3 regions of the Shewanella sp. Choline-02u-19 genome follow, and region 3 is predicted to be linked to each of the others. Evidence: riboswitches for the same ligand, from Rfam matches in the RefSeq annotation. Region 3 holds a riboswitch; each other region holds the start of a gene.

Region 1 (3,280 bases), 660 kb from region 3:
GAATCGCTAACTCCGCATCAAATTTTCGTGGAATGCTTGAGTTTGGCACCGGTAAAAGCACCGCTGAGGCTGGTTGACCTTGCATGATATAAATCGCATCACTTAATCTAAGTGCTTCTTGCGGATCATGCGTGATGAGTAATACTGTTTTACCCGCCAAGACTTGGACTGCAAGCGCTTGCAGTCGATGGCGAGTAACCGCATCTAACGCAGAAAAGGGCTCATCCATTAATACCATCGGCTTGTCTTGCATTAACGTTCTTGCTAACGCCACACGCTGACGCATTCCTCCAGACAGTTGCACGGGCATACTCTGTTCATGCCCTTTTAATCCAACACGCTCTAGCAATTCAATCGCGCGGGCTTGATTGGCATTAAATTGAGTGTTCACCGAAAATTTGCGAGCAAAACAGACGTTATCAAGTACGTTTAACCACGGCATCAATAGATCTTGTTGCGCCATGTAAGCAATGTTGCCTTCTAAGCATTCTCCCCCATCAATGTGAATGTCACCCGACCACATCACTTTATCTGTCAATAAACCTGCCATATAACGCAAAATTGAAGTTTTACCACAACCACTTTTACCCAATATCGCCGTCCACTTTCCTGCAGCGATGGACATGTTTAAACCCGACATAATGGCCGCTGCGCTGTCTTTGTATTGCAAAGTGCCATTTGAGATAACTGCACCGAGGCTGTTATTACATGGCTCTAGCTTCATTACGACTGCCCTTGAGTGTTTAAGACAAAAAAGTGATTCACGGGCCCATGTCCTTGTCCAATATTCAACTCATCAGCATGGGCAATCGCTTGAGTAATGTAGTATTTGCCCCGTTTTACCGCCGCTGATAATTCATGCCCTTGAGCTAAGTAAGAGGCGATTGCAGAAGATAAGGTGCAACCTGTTCCGTGTGTATTGCGAGTTTTAATCCGCTCCGTTGATAAACGCTCAACATTGTCGGCAAGGATCAGTAAATCAGTGCTGTTGTCATCGGTTTCTAGGTGGCCACCCTTTAGCAAAACAGATTTAGCGCCTAATTGACGAAGTTCGTCGATCATAGCAATCATTTCATCTTCGTTTTTGGGGACTGAGCAGCCAATTAGCGCAGCGGCTTCTGGCAAATTAGGGGTAATGACATCAGCCAGAGGGAGCAGTTCCGATTTAAGGCTATCAATGGCAGAGGAGTGGAGAAGAAGATCACCGCTGGTTGCGACCATGACGGGATCAACTACGAGATATTTAGGGGTGTACTGTTTAATTTTTTTAGCGACAGAATGAATGATATTTGAATCACTTAACATGCCAATTTTTACAGCAATCACATTCAGATCCGAAAATACGGCATCAAGTTGTTGCTCGACAAACTCTGCATTGATCGGGTAAATACCCGTAACCGCTTGTGTATTTTGTGCCGTTAATGCCGTAATAACAGAGCATGCATAACCGCCAGTCGCTGAAATGGCTTTAATGTCGGCTTGAATACCGGCACCACCGCCGCTGTCTGAACCGGCAATGGTCAATACAATAGGAGTCGTAACGAATGGAGTTAAAGATGCTGTGGTGACTAATGAAGACATATTTATTTCCCTAACTAACAGTCAGGAAAAAACAGTCGTGTGAGAATAAATGCGCCAAAAGGTGCTATCACAGCAAAAGAAACGGATCAGGAAGAACGCCTCAAATGACCATTAGTTCCCTACGTCAGTATTAACTGAATCAGGTTCAACGGGTTCATTTTATGATCTCAGCCTATTGGCTCCCCGACTAATCACCACACACTATCATTAATCGATTTGTAAAGAGCATGCTTTTTGATGAGAATGCTAACTGAGTTAACTAATTATCATCTTATGCATTCGATTTGGATACTAATTAAACAATATTTCTGCGCAGTTAAGAAAGCTTTGACGCTTCGTCAACTTGCCATGCCAAATAAGACATTCCCACCCTTGGCGGCCAGATTTAGGAGGTACGAGTCCACGGATAGACGAAGGTAGAATAATGCAGGAGCAATTACCGAGGATGCCAGAGCCGAGAATAACGATTAGCTTCAATCACCCCATCTTACCTATAGGGTTTTAATTCCCGCTGAATGCTCAAACTTTTAATGCAACGGGTATTACATAAGAAAATATCGGATTAGTTAAACTGAATATATTATGAATCAGTAACGGCTCTTACCAGCATTGGGGAATGTGAGTTAGTGCGAATGCCTGATGGGTGTCCGAAGCGGCTATAAACGAAAAAAGCCTCATCTTTCGATGAGGCTTTCGTCTTTATGCTGGCGGAGTGGACGAGACTCGAACTCGCGACCCCCGGCGTGACAGGCCGGTATTCTAACCAACTGAACTACCACTCCTAACTCTTATAAAAACTAACTAAATTAGCCTTTATACTATTTATTATGTCACTGATAAATAGTTTGAAACTTGACACTAAATTGGCGGAGTGGACGAGACTCGAACTCGCGACCCCCGGCGTGACAGGCCGGTATTCTAACCAACTGAACTACCACTCCTAAACTCTTATAAAAACTAACTAAAGATTAGCTTTTATTCTATTCATTATGTCACTAACAAATAGCTTTAAATTTAGCACTTGATTGGCGGAGCGGACGAGACTCGAACTCGCGACCCCCGGCGTGACAGGCCGGTATTCTAACCAACTGAACTACCGCTCCACATCAAGTGCGATGAATAATACGTAGACTGCCAAACTCAGTCAATCATTTTTTGCGTCAACCATGACTAACCAGCTAAAAAATGACCAATCCCGATATTCAACGCTTTGCAACGGCTGTCGCGGTGGTTAATTATCCAGCTTTTGGATCATCGAAATCTTCAGGCATCGATAAATCAATCTCGTCCAACGCTAATGTCATTTTCTGTTGCTGACTTTCTTTATCCATTCTCGCCTGCGTCGCAGCGAGTGCTTTCTTTAAGTTACTGCGTTTACGAACAAACAACAAAACCAATATGCCTAAAATAAACAACACCGTATTCACGGTTATCAGCCAAAACACCGCTTCTTCTTTTGCTGTGCTTTCAGCTTTTTGAGCTTGGAGATCTGCTTTAGCGGCGAGTTCTTCAGCTGACGGTGGTGGTTCTGGCGGTTTAATAAAATTAAAAAACAGTTCCGGTAACGTCAAGTAGATCTCTCGGCCGTTTTGGGTGGTGCTGACCGCCGTGAGCTTTATTCTATAGCTGCCAAAGTCATTCACCTTGCGTAGGCTATACAAGGTCTCGGGGCTATTTATCTCGGAAACCGTGACTTGAA
Region 2 (3,280 bases), 600 kb from region 3:
GGCCAAATCGGCCTGAACCCCTGCACCGCCTCCGCTATCGGAACCCGCAATCGTCCACACTAATGGACGATTGCTAACAGGCCGTCGGCTAGAATTAACCTTCGCCATGACTATTCCTCTACAGCGACCTCTTTCGTTGCACTTTCAGTGCTAGCACCAGCTTCGTGATATAACTCAGCGCCCTTGGCCTTAAACTCAGCTGACATCTGCGCCATGCCACTGCTAATATCACTATCCGAAAGCGCTGATGTTTCAGTTTGACCGCTATAGGCTTGATACTCTGCGGGTGACTTAACTTCGACCCCCTTTGCTTCAACTTCTAACGCCAGCTTCTCTTGCGCTGCGGCGTAGTCGCGAACCTCTTGGCTTATTTTCATTGAACAGAACTTTGGACCACACATAGAGCAAAAGTGAGCCACTTTGGCTGACTCTTGCGGCAGTGACTCATCGTGATAAGCGCGAGCCGTTTCAGGATCCAAGCCTAAGTTATATTGATCTTCCCATCGGAACTCAAAACGTGCTTTTGAAAGTGCGTTGTCTCGAATTTGTGCACTTGGGTGACCTTTAGCAACATCGCCAGCATGAGCCGCAATTTTATAAGTAATAAGCCCCTGTTTAACATCGTCTTTATTAGGTAAGCCCAGATGCTCTTTTGGCGTCACATAGCACAACATTGCACAGCCATACCAGGCAATCATCGCCGCGCCTATCCCAGAGGTAAAGTGATCATAACCAGGAGCTATGTCGGTCGTTTGCGGGCCTAAAGTATAAAAAGGCGCCTCATCACAAATATCTAATTGCTTATCCATATTCTCTTTAATGAGGTTCATTGGAATATGGCCAGGCCCTTCAATGATGGTCTGAACATCGTATTGCCAGGCAATTTTAACCAGCTCGCCTAAGGTCTCGAGCTCTGCAAATTGAGCTTCATCATTGGCATCTGCAATCGAGCCCGGACGCATACCATCCCCTAATGACAGTGAGACATCATAAGCTGCACAGATCTCACAAATATCTCTGAAATGTTCATAGAGGAAGTTTTCTTTATGGTGCGACAAACACCATTTAGCCAGAATAGACCCCCCGCGCGATACGATGCCCGTGAGGCGTTTTGCGGTCATGGGTACGTAACGCAGCAATACACCCGCATGGATAGTAAAGTAGTCAACGCCTTGCTCAGCTTGCTCTATCAAGGTGTCGCGGAATGTTTCCCAGTTAAGATCTTCAGCAACACCATTCACTTTTTCGAGTGCTTGATAGATAGGCACGGTTCCAATGGGGACAGGAGAGTTGCGGATAATCCACTCTCGGGTTTCGTGGATATAACGACCGGTAGACAAGTCCATTACCGTATCAGCCCCCCAGCGGGTAGACCACACCAGCTTTTCAACCTCTTCTTCGATAGAAGAAGTCACTGCTGAATTACCAATATTGGCGTTCACTTTCACTAAAAAGTTACGTCCAATAATCATCGGTTCAGCTTCAGGATGATTGATATTTAACGGGATAATGGCTCGACCACGAGCAATTTCACTGCGAACAAACTCAGCAGTGATTGGCTCATCGATAACGGCGCCAAAGCTTTCGCCCTTATTTTTTTGAGTTAACATAGGGTCGGTCACCTCTGCCATTGCCATATTTTCGCGAATAGCGATATATTCCATTTCAGGGGTGATAATCCCTTGGCGGGCATAGTGCATTTGCGTTACGCGCTGACCTGACTTTGCACGGCGAGGAGGCACTAACGACTCAAAACGTAAATGGTCTAAACCATCATCGGCCAAGCGTTGCTGGGTAAAACCAGAGCTGACAGCGGGTAACTGTTCGGTATCATTTCGTTCAACGATCCAGTTATGACGTAATTTATCTAAGCCTTTGTGCACATCAATATTGGCATCAGGATCTGAGTAAGCCCCAGCACAGTCGTATACTTTCAGCGGTGGGTTAGCTTCAAATACAGGATTTTTCTCATCACCACTGAGCAAAGTGTCAGCTTGATGAATTTGGCGCATACCGACGTTAAGATCAACGCGGCTACCTTGAAGATAGATCTTCTCGGAATTTGGGTGTTGTAACGGTTTTAGGTTATCGATGAACTGTTGAGCTTGAGCTCGGGTTTCGCGGCGTTTAGACATTAGCAAACTCACTATTATAAAAATGAAGTTGCTTGTCAGGAGAAATGAGTAATTGAAAGTTGAAAATGAAACCGCGTCATAACGCTAATTCCAGATGCACTTAACCACCGAAATGTGACTGCTAGCAGCATTAATACAGCCGATACTATGCAGTTATTTCGCTTGTTACCTACGCAGGTTCTAGCCTGATCAGGTTCAACGGATCCCGAATAAACGGTCTCAGCCATATGGCACTCCGACAAGATGAGCCGGCAGTATAAGCCTAACAGTGACTAAGAAACAAGTACAAATCATTCACAAACCCCTGTTATGGTAAATATTTTTATTGACCCATAGCTTATTGATAATAATACGAATAATTTAATACTGCATATTAAACCACTATTTATCATGAAAAATTATCACCTCAAAAACGACTATTTTCGACTAATCATTCTCTTTTCTAATCGTGCTGAGATAGCGTCATTAATCGCTTTTTTAACTTTATCACCACCGCAGTTAAAGGGGTAACCGATATTTTCTGCGTAAGGGTTAATTTGGGTCGGCACCTGCACTATTCGAAAGCAGGTATCACCGTGACGTACGATACGGTTAGGATCGAGTCGATGATCTGTCGTGGGTATTTTGCTGTACTCATCTACCTCAGGAAAAACTAACTCTACCATGTCACCATCCATCTTACTCAAAGAGTGCGGCCCGCTATATTTATTGGCTTTATCGACAATCAGTGCGTCTAGTGCGGCATCATTTTTTCGTTGAAGATAGGATTGAGCAATAGCCATTGCACTACGGCGAGGAACGTACGTCGGCAGGCTCTTATTGATTCTTATGTCCGTTTTTTCCGATAAATCCGTTGTCGGCAGTATGGCTTCAATGGTGTTGTCAGCCTCCATCGCGGGTTCATGTACTGGCGATGTCTCGACAAGTTCGTCAGCCTCGCTGGGGTTGTCGCTATCTGTTGGCGAATGACGTGGCGATCTCACCTTACTTGTTGAGCTGTCGATGCTATCCATCACCTCATCTTTTACCGGTTTAGCTTCGACATACAGGTATGATTGGATTTTGATTGAGGCAACAGTTGTAACCTTTAGCGTTTGTCTCACCCAAAGCTGATTAATAATACCAATCAATACAATGTGCAGTAA
Region 3 (3,280 bases):
GCCATATTTATCTTCGTACTCGTAATCACCATAAGCGGTTTCTAACCAACCTAAACTGGTGTAAAGCTTTAGGTTATCGGTTGCATACCAGTTGCCGTCAAGCTCAGCACCATAGTTATGAGAACTGCCTGCATTTTCGGTAAAGAGAATAAAATTCCCCTCTTCGCCAGGTACTGTCGATTGTTGCGATGCCGCGACTTGTTGATCTTGTCTATCCATAAAGAATACCGACAGATTAGTGCTTGCTTGACCATCAAACCAAACCGACTTCAAACCCACTTCGTAGTTATAAAGAATTTCAGTGTCGTACTCTTTTTTATCGGCGAGTTCACTCGGCAGTGACATATTAAAGCCACCCGCTTTATAGCCTCTCGCCACGCGGATATATGACTCGTGGTTTTCACCGAGTGCTTTGCTTAACGCAATATGCCCGCCCCACATGGTTTCGCTTGGCTTAAATTCGTCGCCATCTGAATCACTGTATTCACTATCTCGACGCTCTGTCCGCAGTCCTACCGACAAAGCATAGCCCGAACCTAGGTCTGAATCTAATTGACCAAATAACGCATAGTTTTGCGCCTCGTATTCCGCACTTAACTGACTATAAGTATCCATAGTCTCATTGTCTTCTTGTAGATCCATTGCGTATACACCGACGAGCCAGTCAGTACTGCCCGCGAATATACGGCCTGATTCAGTTGAAGCTAACCTAAACTCTTGCGTGATGGTCTGCCTGTCGCCTTTCTTATCCCAGTTATACTCATATTCACAAGGGCTACCATCGCAATCTCGACTGTCCCAATAATCAGGGTTAGCCCAGTCACCGTCATAGTTATGGTGAGTTTTTGACTGTGCCAGAGAGGTTAATGAAGTCAGTTCAACATTTTCAGCACCAGTGTAAATAAACTTTAAAACGGTGCCGTTAGTACGTTGCTTATCAACGCCAGGTGCATCCGTTAACGTATCAAAACCGTTATTATCTAATGTCCAAGCATCATATCCATTATCGTAATTTGCATGTAAGTAAGTCAGGTCAATTTCTAGTTCTTCAGTCGCGTACCAACGTAATTTTGCGCGACCAGTGAATTCATCACGGTTATTAGTATCGCTCTCACCAAGATAAAGATTATCTCGATAACCATCTTGCTGATGCTGTTGCAGCGACACACGGTAAAGCAAGTTTCCAGAATCGGTTAATGGACCCGAGCTAAAACCACTAAAGGTCTGTAAATTATCATCGCCTAGCGAGATCTCTGCACCATTTTCAAATACGTCGGTAGGATCATTACTTTTAAGGTAGATAAGACCTGCTAACGCATTAGCGCCATAACGTGTACCTTGAGGACCGCGTAATACTTCAACTTGTTGTAAGTCGTACATGCTTGAAGCCATGCCTAAACCGGACAAATCGATATCATCAACGATAAAGCCAACAGAGGAGTTAGGTGCGCCTTGATACTCTTCTTGCTCACCGACACCACGAATTTGGAAGTATTTGGGTCTTGAGCTACCACCGGACCAGTTGAAATTAGCAATTGAGTTTAAGATATCTTCAAAGTGCTGTGCACCTTCATCCTCAATTTGCTGCTGATCAATAACGGTGACGCTTGATGGCATTTTTTCTAGCGATGTGCCCCGAAAATCAGATGTCACAACCATGACTTCCATCTCATCAACAGGTGTTTCTGAGTCAGTATTGGCAAACGTAGGTGATGAAACTAGCGCAGCCATGACGGCAACCGCTATAGGAGAATAAGTTTTTAGATTTAACATAGGACCTCAAATTAAAATTTTGAGATCCGGCAACATAAAGAAGCGTTCGGGAAATGAATTGTGGCCCATTCCTACGCCGGTATTAGCCGGATCAGGTTCTAAGGGTTCGTTTTTCAACATCTCAGTTAAAATCCACAATATCCAACTTATGGTTTATAGACTTTAACACCCCTTGGCGCGGCCGATTATACATGAATTTCACAAACTGATGACAGTCTTCTTAACGTTTACAATCTTTATGCATAAAAAAACGTCAGCTTTGCTGACGTTTTCATAACAAATATAATTTCTAATCATCTACATATTAATTTGAAAAGGCTTTTCTTACATATAGCTCAAAGCGAGTTGCGTTAACATTAGGCGCAACCGCTGATACTTGTAGCTGCTGCTTGCCATGCAATTTTACTGACTTCCAGCTTACGCCTTCATCATCAATCGTCATGCCACTGGTATCAAACCAAGTGAATTTATACTGCAAGCGCAAGTCAGTAGAGACCTGACTAATAATCGTGCCCGTGCCTTGTAAAAAACCACCTTCAGGGCGCGCCATTACACTTCGTACGGTGACTTCTTTACCAAAGCTGTTGTTATCAACACGCACTTCACCTTTAGAACCCACCATTAAGCCTGCTGTGTGTGGTGCACAAGCCGCGACAATCAACGCTGTAAATAAGCCTAAAATCAATTTTTTCATTTTGTTCCCTAGAATAAAATCATTCAGTGTTAATACAAGGATAGCTAAGTTAATCTATTAAAAAATGGGCTCTTGCCGTCGCAATCAAGTGTTTACGATTAGTCTGCCAACAAGTAATGCTCACGTTAGCGACTCGTCGACCTTGGCGAGTGATCTTACATTCAGCAAAGCTACCTTTATGGTAGCCAGCTCTGAGATAATCAATTGAGAAATCAACTACTTTTGGTACTTTAGTGGTCTGCATAAAGACCATTAGCTGCACAATGGCTGACATTTCCATAAAACCTGCGATAACACCACCATGCAGTGCAGGTAGTACTGGGTTACCGATATTATCATCTTTTGCTGGCAGCTTAAAAACCAGTTCATCGCCAAAACGCTCAACACCCATTCCAATAAACTGGGCGTAAGGCACATGTTCAAGCAAGTGACCAAAATCATTTAGTTCCGTTGCTTTTCGTACGATACTTTTGAAATCTAACTTTGTCGCATCAGATTCTGAATGACTCGGGTTAGTCATGACGCGGCTCTCCCATCAGTGCTTGTCTAAACTCTTCGCCAACCATTTCTGGACTAATTCGCATAAACGAGCCTACCGCATTAGCAATGGGATCATCGATTGAATCTTGGTAAGCAATAGCACGAGTAAAAGCGACGCTAGATGACAATTTATAACACTCTGCAAAACCATAGACTGGCTTAAACGGTTCAGCAGGTTTCATGTAATCAACTCGCAGATCAAGCGTTGGTGAGATCTCCAAAGCACCAAACTGATCAAAAATAGAACACACGACAGCGCAGCCACTGGCCGTA

Evidence for each region. Region 3 has a riboswitch for thiamine pyrophosphate ahead of CXF83_RS14325 (TonB-dependent receptor). Riboswitches for the same ligand answer to the same signal wherever they lie in the genome.
Region 1: linked by a shared signal. The riboswitch ahead of thiD (bifunctional hydroxymethylpyrimidine kinase/phosphomethylpyrimidine kinase) and the one ahead of CXF83_RS14325 (TonB-dependent receptor) in region 3 are both predicted to bind thiamine pyrophosphate.
Region 2: linked by a shared signal. The riboswitch ahead of thiC (phosphomethylpyrimidine synthase ThiC) and the one ahead of CXF83_RS14325 (TonB-dependent receptor) in region 3 are both predicted to bind thiamine pyrophosphate.

Annotation. Positions count from the first base shown of each region.
Region 1 covers NZ_PJBE01000013.1:1,092,279-1,095,558, reverse strand. The annotation lists gene CXF83_RS11515 (ABC transporter ATP-binding protein) at 1-724, opposite strand, end outside; gene thiD (bifunctional hydroxymethylpyrimidine kinase/phosphomethylpyrimidine kinase) at 724-1,581, opposite strand; TPP riboswitch at 1,681-1,777, opposite strand; tRNA gene CXF83_RS11505 (tRNA-Asp) at 2,287-2,363, opposite strand; tRNA gene CXF83_RS11500 (tRNA-Asp) at 2,446-2,522, opposite strand; tRNA gene CXF83_RS11495 (tRNA-Asp) at 2,608-2,684, opposite strand; gene CXF83_RS11490 (TIGR03503 family protein) at 2,817-3,280, opposite strand, start outside.
Region 2 covers NZ_PJBE01000013.1:1,152,367-1,155,646, reverse strand. The annotation lists gene thiE (thiamine phosphate synthase) at 1-108, opposite strand, end outside; gene thiC (phosphomethylpyrimidine synthase ThiC) at 111-2,135, opposite strand; TPP riboswitch at 2,285-2,383, opposite strand; gene CXF83_RS11750 (hypothetical protein) at 2,552-3,280, opposite strand, start outside.
Region 3 covers NZ_PJBE01000013.1:1,748,373-1,751,652, forward strand. The annotation lists gene CXF83_RS14325 (TonB-dependent receptor) at 1-1,773, opposite strand, end outside; TPP riboswitch at 1,825-1,956, opposite strand; gene CXF83_RS14330 (YcfL family protein) at 2,078-2,467, opposite strand; gene CXF83_RS14335 (PaaI family thioesterase) at 2,517-2,987, opposite strand; gene CXF83_RS14340 (PaaI family thioesterase) at 2,980-3,280, opposite strand, start outside.